DNA from 2 places in the Xenorhabdus sp. Sc-CR9 genome. Region 2 is predicted to be linked to the other one. Evidence: predicted binding sites of a transcription regulator. Region 2 holds the regulator's gene; the other holds the start of a gene.
The links. Region 2 encodes CRP, which controls carbon source genes, mostly activating them, when cyclic AMP is high. Its sites were predicted from a motif close to ATGTGANNNNNNTCACAT; they were not measured.
Positions count from the first base shown of each region.

Region 1: AACQ81_RS15500 (NupC/NupG family nucleoside CNT transporter) is a predicted target of CRP. The motif match lies at 4,924-4,941, and genes of this name have one in related genera.

Region 1 is NZ_CAWQTY010000202.1:6,151-14,573, forward strand. It holds gene cysK (cysteine synthase A) at 1-567, opposite strand, end outside; gene cysZ (sulfate transporter CysZ) at 853-1,623, opposite strand; gene zipA (cell division protein ZipA) at 1,845-2,765, shown strand; gene ligA (NAD-dependent DNA ligase LigA) at 2,826-4,841, shown strand; gene AACQ81_RS15500 (NupC/NupG family nucleoside CNT transporter) at 5,010-6,200, shown strand; gene AACQ81_RS15505 (aminotransferase class I/II-fold pyridoxal phosphate-dependent enzyme) at 7,071-8,222, shown strand; partial or broken gene tnpA (IS200/IS605 family transposase) at 8,283-8,423, shown strand, end outside.
Region 2 is NZ_CAWQTY010000194.1:3,422-11,844, forward strand. It holds gene AACQ81_RS14175 (MFS transporter) at 1-143, shown strand, start outside; partial or broken gene AACQ81_RS19770 (hypothetical protein) at 190-416, opposite strand; gene ppiA (peptidylprolyl isomerase A) at 789-1,355, shown strand; gene AACQ81_RS14190 (aminodeoxychorismate synthase component II) at 1,774-2,349, shown strand; gene AACQ81_RS14195 (aminotransferase class III-fold pyridoxal phosphate-dependent enzyme) at 2,471-2,839, shown strand; gene crp (cAMP-activated global transcriptional regulator CRP) at 2,921-3,553, opposite strand; gene AACQ81_RS14205 (phosphoribulokinase) at 4,067-4,936, opposite strand; gene AACQ81_RS14210 (YheU family protein) at 5,013-5,231, opposite strand; gene AACQ81_RS14215 (LysE family translocator) at 5,460-6,068, shown strand; gene murP (PTS N-acetylmuramic acid transporter subunit IIBC) at 6,084-7,550, opposite strand; gene murQ (N-acetylmuramic acid 6-phosphate etherase) at 7,577-8,423, opposite strand, start outside.

The DNA.
Region 1 (8,423 bases), on a different contig from region 2:
CAGGTAACGGGCAACACCAGTGATCGTTCCTCCAGTGCCTACACCCGCCACGAAAACATCGACATTACCGTCAGTATCTTCCCAGATTTCAGGGCCAGTCGTTTTTTCGTGAATTTCTGGGTTGGCTGGGTTGCTGAATTGTTGTAGAAGTACATAACGGTCAGGGTTGCTATCATGAATTTCGTTGGCTTTTTCAATAGCGCCTTTCATGCCTTTTGCGCCTTCAGTCAATACCAAATCAGCTCCCAGTGCTTTCAGGAGCTTGCGGCGCTCAAGGCTCATGGTTTCAGGCATAGTCAATGTCAGTTTATAACCACGGGCAGCAGCAACATAAGCAAGAGCAATGCCTGTATTACCACTGGTTGGTTCAATAAGTTCTTTATCTTTAGTGAGGATGCCACGTTTTTCTGCATCCCAAATCATATTAGCGCCAATGCGGCATTTTACACTGAAACTGGGATTGCGTGACTCAACCTTCGCTAAGATACGACCATTGGCGAAGTTTTTTAAGCGTACTAACGGAGTGTGACCAACAGTCAACGAATTGTCTTCATAAATTTTGCTCATTGTTCGATTGCCCCTGAGATACCGTTAAATATTGGTTAAACATACGCTAACATCTTATTTATGGAAATAAGGTTTCAATCTATTGTTATTATATAAAAGAATATTGGATGTTTATTTTATATTATTTAGGCTATTTATGATTGGTATAACTATTTGTATTATTTTCGGTCATCGTGTCGATTTTCTGATTGATGTGATACATATCAGCAAATCATTAAACAAACCCCCTGATACATTTATAGCTTGTCGGGGGGCTATGTGTAGTTTTAAAGAATTCAAGCAGTTTTATACTGTGTGATTCAGCGCATGTTTTGCACGATAGCGATCAACCCACATTGCGGTAGCACCGCAAACCGCAACCGGCATAATGAATAGGTTTATTACGGGGATCATGGTTAATACGCTTACCGTTGCACCAAATTGAAGGTTGTCGATTTTGTTTTGTCTCAATGTATTGCGCATGGTGGCAAAACTGACTTTGTGGTTATCAAATGGATAATCACAATATTGGATAGCCAGCATCCAGGCACTGAAAATAAACCAAAGGACAGGGGCAACGGTTTGGCCAATTCCGGGAATAAAATAAAGCAATAAAAGGGCGATAGCACGGGGGATGTAGTAAAGAATTTTCACTATTTCACGTTTTAAAATGCGCGGCGTATCTTTGAGTAAGTCGATAATACCTGTATCTGGTGCAGGAATACCCGTCATGTCAGCCTCCAGTTTTTCTGCTAACAACCCATTGAACGGTGAAGCAATGAAATTGGCTAATACGCTGAAGAAATAGGTGAAAATTAGTAAGATGGAAATGACCGCAATTGGCCATATCAGGTAGCTTAACCATTGCATCCAGTCCGGTATTTTATTGAGTGTCCATTGTATCCAGCCATCCAATTTCTGGTATAACCACCAAAATGAACCACCTAGCAACAAAATATTAGTCAGTAAAGGCAATAAAACGAATTTTTTAATGCCAGTGCGAGTGATCAGCTGCCAACCTTGCACAATATAATGAAATCCGCCTAAATGTTTTGGCAACTTTGTCGAATTCGTCATATTTTCTTATTCTCTCCTAGATGATTGAGACGGTATGATATAGGCAGGATTTTCTACTGACCAGTAGTTTTGTGTTTAAAAAACATCCGAAAAAACAGAGGATATCTCTCTTTATGGTAAGAAAAGTATGTAGAGACTTGCACTTGTCTTATTTGACAAATACTCTTATCTAAAGAAGTTTCCGCCGTAGTGGCAATTAATTTAAACAACTAGAGATAGCAATGATGCAGGATTTGCGTCTGATATTAATCGTTGTTGGTGCGATAGCCATAATAGCTTTGCTATTACATGGGTTGTGGACCAGCCGTAAAGAGCGTTCATCACTCTTTCGTGATCGCCCAGTTAAACGTCATAAACAGGGGCGTCAGGAAGAGTTAGAGAATAATAATGATGAACTGTTTGATAATTCACCAAAAGCACCTGTACAGGAGTCGGTAAAACGGCGTACTGAACATCGTGCAGAGCCAGTTATTGAACGTCAAACATCTGAATCATCAGTGGCCGGGCATGATAATGGTTCGGACCCTTTACTTGAAAGAGATCAGACTGACGTACCAGCTACAGAAGCGAAAGTTGTCACTGAATCGCAGGAAGAGCCTCAGCTCGGGTTATTTGATTCCGTAGAACAAGCTGAGCCGAAAAGGGCAGAAGGCACTGATATTGCTGAAGGGCAACTAAAAGCGGTGGAAAATGAAGCACAGGCCGAGCCTGAGCAAACTCAAAAAGAAACTGTACTGGTGTTACATGTTGCCGCTCATCATGGTCAGGAACTGAATGGTGACGTCTTACTTCAAAGCATTTTGCAGGCTGGTTTCCGGTTTGGTGATATGAATATTTTCCATCGCCACTTGAATCCATCGGGCAGTGGTGCTGTGTTATTCAGTTTAGCTAATATGGTAAAGCCGGGTTCATTTGATCCAGACCTAATGGTAGATTTCACGACTCCCGGGATATCCATGTTTATGCTGGTGCCTTCATTCGGTGATTCCAATCAGAATTTCAAGCTGATGCTACAAGCGGCACAGCGCATTGCAGCAGATGTAGGTGGCGTAGTTCTGGATGGTGAGCGTAAGATGCTCACTCCGCAGATGATCGAAGTCTATAAAGCGCGTATCCGCAATACGCTCAACGTCAGTGAATAACTCTTTTTTAGTATTAAACCCCCGCTAAGTCGGGGGTTTTTTCATCTCTGGTGAGAAGTCATGAAAACTATTATCGAAAAAATCAACGGATTAAGAACAATATTGCGTCATCATGAATATTTGTATCATGTTATGGATGCGCCAGAGATCCCTGATGCAGAATATGATCGTTTAATGCGGGAATTAAAAGCGCTGGAAGAGCAACACCCAACGCTGATCACGGCTGACTCTCCCACACAACGTGTAGGCGCAGCCCCATTGACGGTTTTCGAACAGGTGCGCCATGAGATCCCTATGCTGTCTTTAGATAACGTATTTGATGAAGAAAGTTATCGGGCATTTGATAAGCGTGTTCGTGACCGTCTGAAAGATAGCCGGGATTTGGTATTTTGTTGTGAACTGAAACTCGATGGTCTGGCTGTCAGCCTGTTATATGAAAATGGAGAATTGGTGCAGGCAGCAACGCGCGGAGATGGAACAACAGGGGAAAACATTACCACTAATGTTCGTACTATCCACGCTATTCCCTTGCGTTTGAAAGGGAGGAATATTCCGGCCCGTGTTGAAATCCGTGGTGAAGTGTTTATGAAACAGGCGGGGTTTGAAAAACTCAACGAAGAAGCCCGCCGCACAGGTAATAAAGTCTTCGCCAATCCCCGTAATGCAGCGGCCGGATCATTACGTCAGCTTGATCCACGTATTACCGCTAAACGTCCATTGACCTTTTATTGCTATGGTGTTGGCGTTCTGGAGGGTGGAGAACTGCCTGCAAGTCACTATCAACGTTTGATGCAATTCAAAAAGTGGGGATTGCCAGTCAGTGACAAAGTGAAACTGTGTCAGGGTACTCAACAAGTGATGGAATTTTACCATAACATTGAGCAACAGCGCCCGACATTAGGTTTTGATATTGATGGTGTTGTTGTTAAAGTCGATTTCCTTGAATTACAGGAAATGCTGGGTTTTGTTGCCAGAGCACCACGTTGGGCAACGGCTTTCAAATTTCCTGCCCAAGAACAGATGACGACTGTGCGTAATGTTGAATTTCAAGTCGGACGTACCGGAGCGATTACGCCAGTGGCGCGTTTGGAGCCTGTATTGGTCGCGGGTGTGACTGTCAGTAATGCCACATTGCACAATGCCGATGAAATTGAACGTTTGGGGCTGCGTATTGGTGATACTGTAGTTATTCGTCGTGCTGGAGATGTTATCCCGCAAGTCGTTGGTGTTATTCATGAGAATAGACCAACAGAAAGTCAGGAAATAGTTTTCCCAGAACATTGTCCTGTTTGTGGTTCAGATATCGAACGCGTTGAAGGGGAAGCAGTAGCCCGCTGTACGGGGGGCTTATTCTGTGGAGCACAACGCAAAGAGGCGCTGAAACATTTTGTTTCCCGCCGTGCGATGGATGTTGATGGCATGGGCGAAAAAATTATTGAGCAGCTTGTTGATAAAGAATATGTCAAAACACCGGCTGATCTTTTCCGTCTGACCGCTGGAAAATTGACGGGTCTTGATCGAATGGGGCCTAAATCGGCACAAAATGTCATTAATGCTTTGGATAAATCCAAGAAAACCACTTTTGCTCGTTTTATTTATTCCTTGGGAATTCGTGAGGTTGGGGAAGCGACTGCTGCCAATCTGGTTGCACACTTTGGTACCTTGGAAAAATTGCGTGTAGCGGATACGGATGCATTAGTTGCAGTGCAGGATGTGGGAGGCATTGTTGCCAGCCATGTCGTGAATTTCTTTAGCGAACCACATAATCAGGCTGTAATTGATGATTTGGTCAATAATGTTGGGATCCTTTGGGAATCTGTTGAAAGCCCGAGTTTGGATGAAATTGATAGCCCATTTGCCGGTAAAATTGTCGTATTGACGGGTTCATTAAGCCTTTTATCCAGAGACGAGGCCAAAGATAAACTGATAGCTTTAGGTGCGAAAGTGACGGGGAGTGTTTCCAAAAAAACGGATTTGGTTATTGCCGGGGAAGCAGCGGGCTCCAAGTTGGCTAAAGCCAATGAATTAGGCATTCCTGTTATTGGTGAAGAAGAAATGATCCGCTTATTGGGTTAATAATTTTTACTTAAAAGTGAAATCTAGGAAAGTGTGACCGGATTGGCTAAACAGAAATTTGTAGCGTTTAATTAATAGATTTATGTGATGATTATAAAAATCTACTGTTATCCGTTACATATAATATAGTTACAAATTTGCACAGCATCATGTTTGGAGTTCTTTTTTATGTCTCATATTTTTCATTTTTTCCTTGCATTGGTTGTGATTGGCGGTCTGTCGATTTTAGCGAGTAATAACCGAAAGGATATTCGAATTCGTTATATTATTCAGTTATTGATTATTGAGATTTTTTTGGCATGGTTTTTCCTGAATTCTAATGCTGGTTTGGGGATTATTAAGGCATTTGACAATCTGTTCGTCCATTTGTTGTCTTATGCGGCGAAAGGAACCAGCTTTATTTTCGGCGGAATGATGGAAGCGAATCTGGCATTTTTCTTCCTGAATGTATTGTGCCCAATCATCTTCATTTCTGCTTTGATTGGTATTTTACAACATATCAAAGTATTGCCGATTATTATCCGCGCGATAGGTACAGTGTTGTCTAAAATTAACGGCATGGGCAAGCTGGAGTCGTTTAATGCGGTTAGCTCACTGATTCTAGGGCAATCAGAGAACTTTATTGCTTACAAAGATGTACTGGGTAAGATGTCTGAGCGCCGGATGTATACGATGGCGGCGACGGCAATGTCTACAGTATCCATGTCTATTGTGGGTGCCTATATGACGATGCTGGATGCAAGATACGTGGTAGCAGCGCTGGTACTTAATATGTTCAGCACCTTTATCGTCTTGTCGCTCATTAACCCTTATTCTGTTGAGAGTGAAGAAGAAATCCATATGAGCAACCTGCACGAAGGACAAAGTTTTTTTGAAATGCTGGGCGAATATATTTTGGCTGGTTTCAAAGTCGCATTGATTGTTTCTGCAATGTTGATTGGTTTTATCGCCCTGATTGCGGGTATCAATGCCATTTTTGACTTAGTGTTTGGTATTACTTTCCAAGAGTGTCTGGGGTATGTGTTCTATCCTTTGGCGTGGATCATTGGTATTCCGGGCGATGAAGCGCTGAAAGTAGGCAGTATCATGGCGACGAAACTCGTTTCCAATGAGTTTGTGGCAATGCAGGGCCTGCAAGAAATTTCGGCTGAACTGAGCGAACGTTCAAAAGGCATTCTGTCGGTATTCTTAGTTTCCTTCGCTAATTTCTCATCTATTGGGATTGTTGCTGGTGCCATTAAAGGACTTAATGAAAAACAGGGTAACACGGTTGCACGTTTTGGCCTGAAGCTGCTGTTCGGTTCTACTCTGGTGAGCTTCCTGTCTGCGGCAATTACAGGGCTGATCATGAGTATTTAAGCTCCTTCTATAAATTAAACGTTATAATGAAATGAATAAAAGTGGCATCTTGACAGATGCTACTTTTTCTTTTTAAAAATTTAACGTTTGTGGCAATTGTTATATGAAATGGCAACATGAAATCATTGTTACCAGTATTTATGGTAGTTACTTAATTGAATGGAACCGTTCATGAAATTGTTTTCATTACAGCAATAATTCAGAATGCAAAAATGAATATGTCACTATTACAAAATATTATTTATCTATAAATTAAAATATATTGGATGGCGGTTTTTCTAATTATGTGAATTTTATCATGTATTGCTTGTGATAGTTACAATTTGAATCAGGAATGAAACTCCTTTGTATTATACCCTTGTTCTATTGTTACGATGAAATATTATCTGCTTTTCCCAAGAATAGCCTTCCATGTTATACGGAATAATATAAATAATATTGGTTACAGTTCAAAAAATATCTATTTATAAAAAGTAAGGTTAAGTGCTAATTTGCGTAAATTAAAATGTGTATTTATTTTATTGATGTAGATAAATTTATAATAATTATAAATTAACGTGGTGATTTAAAATATATATATAAAATTATAAGGAGTGGTAAATAGCAATGTTTATCATGTATTACTGCTGAAATATATAACCTAGAGGTCTTAATCTAAACTCCCTATTTGTTCTAATCAATTCACTAAAATCTTAGTGAGAATATTTATCATCATTTTTAATTCTTATTTTTATACAAGGAACCAGGACTATGAATAAATTTAGTCATACTGCCTCAAGAATAGATGACGATCATCGTGACATTGCGCGATCTAACGATTATCTACAGAGTATAGCTGAACGTTACGACCATTTTGTCTCTGAGGGCAAAATGGATATGATTGGTAGAGTATTTCATAGCATTCCTTGCAGGAATGCTTCCGTTAGCTACAGTCCTACCAGTGCCGATAGCGCACTTATACGTGATGTTTTGCATTTAGGCTCCTATAACTACTCTGGACTCAATGGCCATCAAAGCATCATTGAATCCAGCATCAATGCAATTCATCATTATGGAACCACATCCAGTGGCGTACGTCTTCTTAATGGTACTAGTGACTTACATCTTGAAATGGAGCAACGGCTGGCTAAATTCCTTGGTGTAGAAGAAGTCATTACTTTCAGCTCAGGATTCAGCGCTAATCTCGCTGTCCTCTCGACTCTATGCCGTGAAGGTGACGTAGTTTTCAGTGACATGCTCAACCATCAATCTATTGTTGATGGCCTGAAATTGAGCAGTGCAACAGTTCGAATTTATCAACATGCTTCTCTAAAAAGTCTTGAGAACAAACTGCGTCAAACTTCATTTCAAGCACGCAAATTTATTATCACCGATGGTGTTTTTAGTATGGATGGTGATTTAGCACCATTGCCTGGTATTGTCGAGCTAGCACGAAAATACAATGCCTTTGTCATTGTTGATGACGCGCATGGCACTGCACATGTTGGCCCGAACGGCCGAGGAAGCTGTGCCCACTTTGGAATAACTGATCAAGTTGATATTATCACTGGTAGCTTGAGCAAAGGCTTACCAGGCATTGGCGGGTTTATTGGCACAAATAAGAAAACAGGAAAAATCCTCCGCGTTGCCGCAACACCTTATATTTACTCTGCTTCACTCCCTCCGGCCGTGTTAGCTTCAGTCATGAGTGCTATCGATATTCTTGATGCCTCATCACAATTGACCTTAGAGTTGCAAGCTAAGGCAGAGTATTTCCGCCAAAAATTACGTGATGCGGGATTTAATATACTCAACAGCGAAACTGCCATTGTGCCATTGATTACAGGTGATGAACATCGTTGCTATACAATGGCTCGTATGCTTCATGAGAAAGGTATATACGTTAATCCTGTGGCATATCCTGCTGTAAGTAAAACACGTACACGAATACGGATGAATTTGAGCGCGAATTTGAGCAAAGAAGAGTTGGACTATAGCATTCACATTTTAATCCAAATTGGACAGCAACTGGATTTAATATGACTTCACAAGGGGTTTCCCAATTGACTAAAACCAAAATTTTTTGTATCTGGTAGCCCAATTATGAAAAATTGTGAAGTATTAGAGTTAAATATCTAGCTAGACCATATATATCTAGTCGTCATCATTCCTCCCTAAATTATTGGTATCAATATTGATGGGACTCCTCAAAAGTTGGAGGGACATCAGGCTTTATAAGCTATT
Region 2 (8,423 bases):
TTGGTGGGAGAGTTATTAATGCTGGATTCCCTTTGAATTCAATCTCCCTAGTGGCGGCTGCTATCTCTGTTGTTACTTTAGTGATGGTACTTATTATTTTTATTAGTAAGGATAGGCAACTTTTGATCTACCGGCCATCGTAAGCCAATTAATCAGTAATTTTGCTTTCAATGATAACTATCAAAATAATTAGCCCAATATCATCACTGACAGTTCAGTGTGGTTCATAAAGCGATTATTAACCAGTGCCCAGGCTATTCGGGCATTTTTATTCGCCAGAGAAACCGCCGCTTTATTGAGTCCACTGCGGGATATCATATTTTAACCAGCATTGTAATCCATTACATTGTTCGTTGGGAATTTTTTTGAACCCTATAGACAACTGAACGGGCACGATGGATAAGTATTTCTCGCAAGTCAAAGAGGAAGTTATTTCCCTCTCTATTATTATCTCACTATTTATTTCATTGGTGACGATACCGATTATTCTGCAATTACTACCAGTCTAAATTTTGATGGGAATTTCAGTTCCTGCTCTTTACTAAGCAGAGCAATGTGATATTTACCCACTTTGGTGCGGAAAGGGCATTAATATGGAGTTTATTCCCAAAATAGCTCTTCCAAAAATATGCGAATATAAAAATTACATAGATAGATTTTCTTCTAATCACCTAAAAATACTCGTAAATGTAGGTAAATATTTGGAACTTATCCCTATAGGGAATTACACTTAATGAGTTTTGTTGTTATGAGTTTTATTGTTGACCTCAAAAATAAAGGAACCATCAATGTTTAAACGTATTTTTGTGTCGCTTATGGCTGCATGTGCTATCGGTGTGATAGCTACTCCAGTATTGGCAGCTGAAACTCACGTGAAGCTGATGACATCAGCCGGAGAAATTGAACTTGAGTTGGATAGTAATAAAGCACCAATTACCACCAAGAATTTCGTTGAGTATGTCAATGAAGGGTTTTATAACAACACTATTTTTCACCGTGTGATTCCTGGCTTCATGATTCAGGGCGGCGGTTTTACAAAAGATATGAAGCAAAAAGCCACTAGGGAGACAATCAAGAATGAGGCGGATAATGGCTTGCGTAATCTTCGTGGCACAATCGCGATGGCGCGTACCGCAGATAAAGACAGTGCAACCAGCCAGTTTTTTATTAACGTTACCGATAATGCTTTCCTTGACCATGGTCAGCGTGATTTTGGTTATGCAGTCTTTGGCAAAGTGGTAAAAGGCATGGATGTGGTTGATAAAATTTCTCAGGTCAAGACAGAAAATGTTGGTCCTTATCAAAATGTACCAGCAAAGCCTATCGTGATCTTGTCAGCCAAGATCGAGCCTTAATCTTTCAATCTCCTGTTTTGTAGGCTGTTCTCACTCACCCCAGAAACATAGCCGTCTATGTTTCTGGGGATTAATGAGAGATTCCTGCCTCTCACCAAGGGACAGTCTTCGGCTGGACAAATTCGTTCCCGACGAACTTGTCGGTTCCTTTACTGTCGCACTGCCTCTTGAAATCCATTGGTTATAAGCCATAAGTAGATACTCGGATAATCGCCCTTGATTGTTTGGGTTGCACTTTACTTCTCTGAGTTTCCCTTCTCTGTCGCTACTATTCTAACAGTGCTTCTGTGGTATGATGAGTACTTCGTTGCCGTTAATAGTGTTTATCTGATTTTATTTTACCGTGAGACATAATGCATAATACCCTAATGTGGGTAGGGTAACTTATAAAACTATAAAATCAGTAGGATATACTCCTATGTTATTAATAATAGATAATTACGACTCTTTTACATTCAATTTATATCAGTATTTTTGTGAGTTAGGGACAGAGGTTTTAGTTAAACGCAATGATGAGTTGCAGCTTGAAGATATCGAAAAGCTGGCACCCACGCATTTAGTGATTTCACCTGGGCCTTGTACGCCAAATGAAGCAGGGATCTCGCTGGAAGCGATTTCGCATTTTGCCGGAAAGTTACCTATTCTCGGTGTGTGTTTGGGGCATCAGGCGATAGGGCAAGCTTTTGGTGCGAGCATAGTCAAAGCCCGTGAAGTGATGCATGGAAAAACCAGTTTGCTCCATCATTGTCAGCAGGGGGTATTCAAGGGATTGGATCATCCATTGACCGTCACTCGTTATCACTCTTTGGTTATTGCTGCGGAAACCCTTCCGGCATCATTTGAAGTAACGGCATGGAGCCAACGCAATGGTGATGTGGATGAAATCATGGGGATACGCCACCGTACTTTGCCACTGGAAGGGGTGCAATTTCACCCAGAAAGTATTCTTAGTGAGCAAGGACATGAGTTGTTGAATAATTTTCTTAAATATTAATCTGGTAACACCAAACCCCTCACTCTACTGTTTTTTTATTTGCTATAATGTGGTTTTTTATTCATATTTAATGACTATTATTTCACTTAGATGTGGTAAATATAAAAACAAGGTGAGGGAAATGGTAGGAAATCCTCTGGCTTGTTCTGTTGGTTGTGCAGCTCTGGATATTATCAATACGCCAGAAGTATTGGCCGGAGTGGAAGAACGTCATGATATGATCATTTGCGCATTGGAGAATCTGAACCAAAAATATGGCATTTTTCAGGAAATTCGTGGAAAAGGGCTGCTTATCGGCGCTGTATTGAAAAAAGAGTATCAGAGTAAATCCAGAGATATATTGCAGAAAGTGGTTGAACAGGGGTTGATGTTATTGAGTGCAGGAGACGGTATTCTGCGTTTTACGCCGTCATTGGTGATTCCTGAGGATGATATAGCAGAAGGCATGGCACGGCTGGATATAGCGATAACGCGGTGGTTAGATAAATAAGCTGGCAGCCAGATAAAGCAATAACAGAACAAAGAAGCCAGTGGGAATCTCGTAGATTACACTGGCCCGGTTTTTCAGGAACTAACGGGTCCCATAAACGACAATAGTTTTACCATGTGCAGAGATCAGGTTTTGATCTTCCAGCATTTTCAGAATGCGGCCAACTGTTTCACGTGAACAACCTACAATTTGTCCAATCTCCTGACGTGTGATTTTAATCTGCATACCATCAGGGTGAGTCATCGCATCAGGCTGCTTAGCCAGATTGAGTAATGTTTGGGCGATACGGCCTGTAACGTCCAGAAAGGCCAAGTTACCCACTTTTTCGGAAGTTGTTTGCAGGCGACTTGCCATCTGAGCAGATAAACGCATTAGAATGTCAGGATTAACCTGAATTAACTGACGGAATTTCTTGTAAGAAATTTCAGCCACTTCACAGGCGCTTTTAGCGCGCACCCATGCTGTACGTTCTTGCCCCTCTTCAAACAATCCAAGTTCACCAATGAAGTCTCCCTGATTTAAATAAGAGAGAATCATCTCTTTACCTTCTTCATCTTTTATTAGAACAGCAACTGAACCTTTAACAATGTAGTAAAGCGTTTCTGCTTTCTCGCCTTGATGAATAAGCGTGCTCTTGGATGGATATTTGTGAATATGGCAGTGTGACAAAAACCATTCAAGAGTAGGGTCTGTTTGTGGCTTGCCGAGAACCATTCGCTTTATCCTCTGTTGTTATTTCTGCCTTTATGAAGTGAGAAACAGGCCGTTTCTCTTAAGGCTAGTTTTATAAAGTCAATAGATTAACATATTAACTTGCTGAAAAACTGACAAACGAGAATTTTATATGGATTATAAAAATTTCAATATACAAGTGTATTGATCTTAACCCATATACCTTGCCAGTCTCGCATGTAGACTTGTTTGTAACACAGGAAAACGTTTCTGTCTTCTCTTGTATCGCTTCAGCATATTAAACTGGTTATCAGATTACCAGAAATTGGTCTAGAGACGTGGTCTTATTGATTTTATATTTATAATAACGAAAGATAATGCTGAATACTGTCCTTTTAGTGAAGTATTTCACGTTGTTTTTGCATGTATTAGTTCTTCATGGTTATGATTTTTATCAGGCTGATTTATCGCCACATAAATCACTTATTTATTTTAATAAAACAGGCGGCATTATTTTTTGTTACCTGTTTTATTAAAAATAAAATGAAGCCTAGATCATGAGATCTTTTTACCTTCCAGTAATTGTTTGACGAGCGGTGCCATAATTAACTCCATAGCCAATCCCATTTTTCCACCCGGCACGACGATAGTATTTATACTGGAAATAAATGAACCCTGAAGCATTGCCAGTAAATAGGGAAAATCAATTTGGCTTAGACCTCGAAAACGAATCACGATAAAACTTTCGTCTAACGAAGGAATGGCCTTGGCAGAAAAAGGATTAGAGGTATCAACAGTGGGAACGCGCTGAAAGTTGATGTGTGTGCGTGAAAATTGAGGAGTGATATAGCGAATATAATCGTCCATTGAGCGAACAACAGAATCCATAACAGCTTCTTGAGAGTGTCCACGCTCGCTGGTATCACGGATCAGTTTTTGTATCCATTCCAGATTGACTATAGGTACAACACCAATCAGCAAGTCAACATAGCTGGCAACATTATGTTGTGGCGTGACAACACCGCCGTGCAGCCCTTCGTAAAACAGAATGTCGGTGTTTGACGGCAATGGTTCCCATGGTGTGAAAGTGCCTGGTACTTGGTTATAAGGAACAGCTTCATCATAGGTATGGAGGTATTTGCGGCAGCGACCACTGCCTGTTTCCCCATAATCATAAAACGTCTTTTCCAGCATGCTGAAATCATTGGCTTCTGGCCCAAAGTAACTGATATGCCTGCCCTGCTCTTTCGCTTTTCGGATCTCAGCATCCATTTCTGGGCGAGTATAACGATGAAAACTATCTCCTTCAATGAGTGCAGCAGTTACATCAAGTTGTTGGAAAATCTTACGAAAAGCTACACTGGTCGTTGTCGTTCCTGCTCCACTGGAGCCAGTGATTGCAATAACAGGATACTTGGCAGACATGAACAGACTCCTTATTAATAAAAATTTGGATTATCTTTTTAATCAGTCTCTTATGATGAATAAAATGGGCCAAACCTTATGGGCGGAACATCTCTTTAGGCATGATATTGGCAGTTTCATGTAATTCAGACCATACCAGCAGAACCTCACCTCGTTCAAGCTGACGTTTGACATCCTGTACTTTTTGTTCAAGTGTTTTTTCTTGATCACCGTAATCTGTGCCTTCACGTAAGACAAAACTTTCAATTAAGTTGAGTAGAGTATCGGTTTCAAGTTGTTGCCACGGTATCATCATTGTAATTGCTCCTGATGATGTTTTGATTGTTCTGAAATTAAGTGTTTTTCGGATAATTGTTTTAAATGAGATAGCCTTAAATAAGGCACCATCCAGTATGGTTTATGGGGACAAAAATTCTCACTCATAATGAATTGATTTCATGATTAGTTATCTTGTGTGTGGAATAACATACTGCTATTTTTCTTGAAAGGAAATGTTGACCATTTGGGTGAGGGGAATCTACCCATGACTGTAAGTTTGTTATTCTCGCTTAGTACATTTATGTTTATTTCTGCCGTCACTCCGGGTCCAAACAACTTGCTGCTAACATCAGCGGGCGCTACTTTTGGTATCCGTCGCTCTGTACCACTTTGTTTGGGTATTGTATTGGGAATGCAGACAATTTTATTGCTGTCTGCCTTTGGGGTTGCTGCATTGCTGCTGATCTACCCTGCAATGCATACTGGCCTGAAAATACTCGGTAGCCTGTATTTGTTGTGGCTGGCTTGGAAAACGGCGACTTCACACTATAATAAGCAATTACGTACAGCGCAGGCGACAGGGGCACCAATCAAGATTCATCAAGGCTGGTTACTGCAATTCCTGAACCCCAAAACATGGTTGATGGGATTGGGGGCAGTCAGCAGTTACAGTCTGCCCGGATCACTATATAACAATTCGATATTGGCTATCAGCGCAGTAATGTTAATCTCGAGTGCAATAGCTGGTGCAATCTGGCTTATGCTTGGCTCATTGATTGGCTGTTTATTAAGAAATCGCCATGCGTGGTTCATATTTAATATTGCGATGGGGCTGCTGACCGCCGCTTGCGTCCCTTTAATCTGGGTTAGCTAAAATTAGGGACTGGAGTCAATTCATGTCAATATTTTTACTGCCAAAGAATAATGTCAGCATAAAGCCTGACAGGTAAGCGACGAGCAATCCGGCACCATATACTGCCATGCCCGTGAAGATACCATTGTTGGAGGTCATCAGGGGGAGCGCGACCAGACCGGAAGGGCCAAAAACACTATTTAATCCGACTGGTAATCCCCACCAGGCAATCAGACCGATAAAAAAACCGCCAACTGCACCACCGAGACAGGCGGTGACAAAGGGTTTTACGCGAGGCAGTGTTACGCCATAAATCAAGGGTTCCCCAATTCCCAGAAACCCCGGAATGATGGCACCTTTGATTTGAGTGCGCAACAAGGAACCCTTTTGAGCTTTCAGATATAACGCCAGCGCAGCACCCACCTGACCTGCTCCGCCCATTGCGAGAACAGGAAACAGGGAGTTGAAACCCTGTGCATCCATCAAGGTAAAATAGACGGGGACGAAGCCTTGATGCACACCAAACATTACAGCGATTAAGAACAAACCTGCCAGAATTGCTGTGCCGAATGGGTTGCCATTCAAGTTCATGAACAGCCATGACATCGTGGTAAATAAATAACTCCCGATGGGCATAATGATGATAAAAGCAACAGCACCCATGATAAGCAGAGTAATAGCAGAAGTCAGGATCATATCGAGGTCAGATGGCATGACTTTGCGGATTTGCTTTTCTACCCATGCACCGAGAATAGAGGCAATCAGTACACCGATGATGTTACCTCGAGGATCGATGGCGAATCCAAAGAAATTATTTATGCCGGAATAGAACCCGCTGTTGGCTTCGGCGTTATAACCCAATACGAATAAAGATGCGATAATTGCACCATTAACCCCTGATCCGCCAAAAGCTTTTTGCGCATTGTAGCCAATCAGGATGCTCAGAAAACTGAACATGCCTTTGCTAAAGATTTTCATATAACCGATCATCTCGACCAAAGTTGCGTCGGGATGCACAGCGTCTTTGACAAAAATCTGCTCCAGCAGGGTAGCAAACCCCAATAACAGACCAACAGCAATAAATCCGGGGATTAAAGGCGTGAAGATGGTGGCAAATTTAGCCAGAAATTTATGGATTGGGCTGGTTTGTTTTTCTTTGAGATATTTTTTGTTTGAGGTGGCGATATCTTTTAGGTTTTCAGAATAGTGCTCAGTGACATGAAGTTTTGGTTCATTGGAGTTATATGATTCACTGAGCAGTGTATTCATGATATCTGCGGCTGTTTGAGCTTTACCGGGGCCAAGGACAATCTGAAGTTGGTCATCACTTTTTATGACGCCTAAGACGCCCGCAATTTTCTGCAATCTGATTTTATCGACAAGTGAATCATTGCGTAGAGTCAGCCGCAATCGGGTCATACAATTACTACTGTGTGTAATATTACCTGTCCCGCCAATGGCGTTGAGTATTTCGAACAGCATTTCCCGACTAATTTTAGCCATTTATGCCCCCTTCCAAGAGGTAATGATTATCGGTCTTTTGAGATGCTTGGCCGGATAAGCCCTTGATGCTTTTTCAATAATTTTTTGGCTTCTTCGGCACTTATACCCGATAAAATCATCACAATCGCAGTTTTACAGTGACCACCACAGGCGTTCAGGGTTTTTTCGGCGGTTTCCCTGCTGCATTCGGTGGCAGCCATAACAATATTTTTCTGACGTTCGATTAACTTGGCATTTGTGGCTTCCACATCTACCATCAAATTGCCATATATCTTGCCAATGCGGATCATGGCACCTGTCGTGATCATATTCAGCACCAGTTTTTGTGCTGTTCCGGCTTTCATGCGAGAAGAACCTGTCACAACTTCCGGCCCTACTACGGGCGTGATAGCAATGTCAGCCAATTGCGTCATCGGGCTAACAGGGTTACAACTGATACAGGCTACGGTAGCGCCAACGGATTTAGCATATTCCATTGCACCTAATACATAGGGTGTCCTGCCACTGGATGCGATCCCCACGAGGATATCCCGCTGATTAAAGTGTAGTTCCTTAAGATCGCCTGTGCCTAACTTCCGGTTATCTTCCGCATTTTCGACCGCTTTCAGAATTGCCTGATGCCCACCTGCAATTAAACCGATCACCTGTTCTGGTTTTGTACCATAAGTTGGCGGACATTCACTGGCATCTAAAATACCTAAACGTCCAGAAGTTCCGGCTCCACTGTAAATTAAACGCCCTCCCTGACGAAACGCCTCTGCGACCTTATCAACTACTTTGGCAATTTGCGGGAGTGTTTTTTCAACGGCGATAGCTACTTTTTTATCTTCATCATTGATAACTCTCAGCATATCGAGTGTTGATAGTTGATCA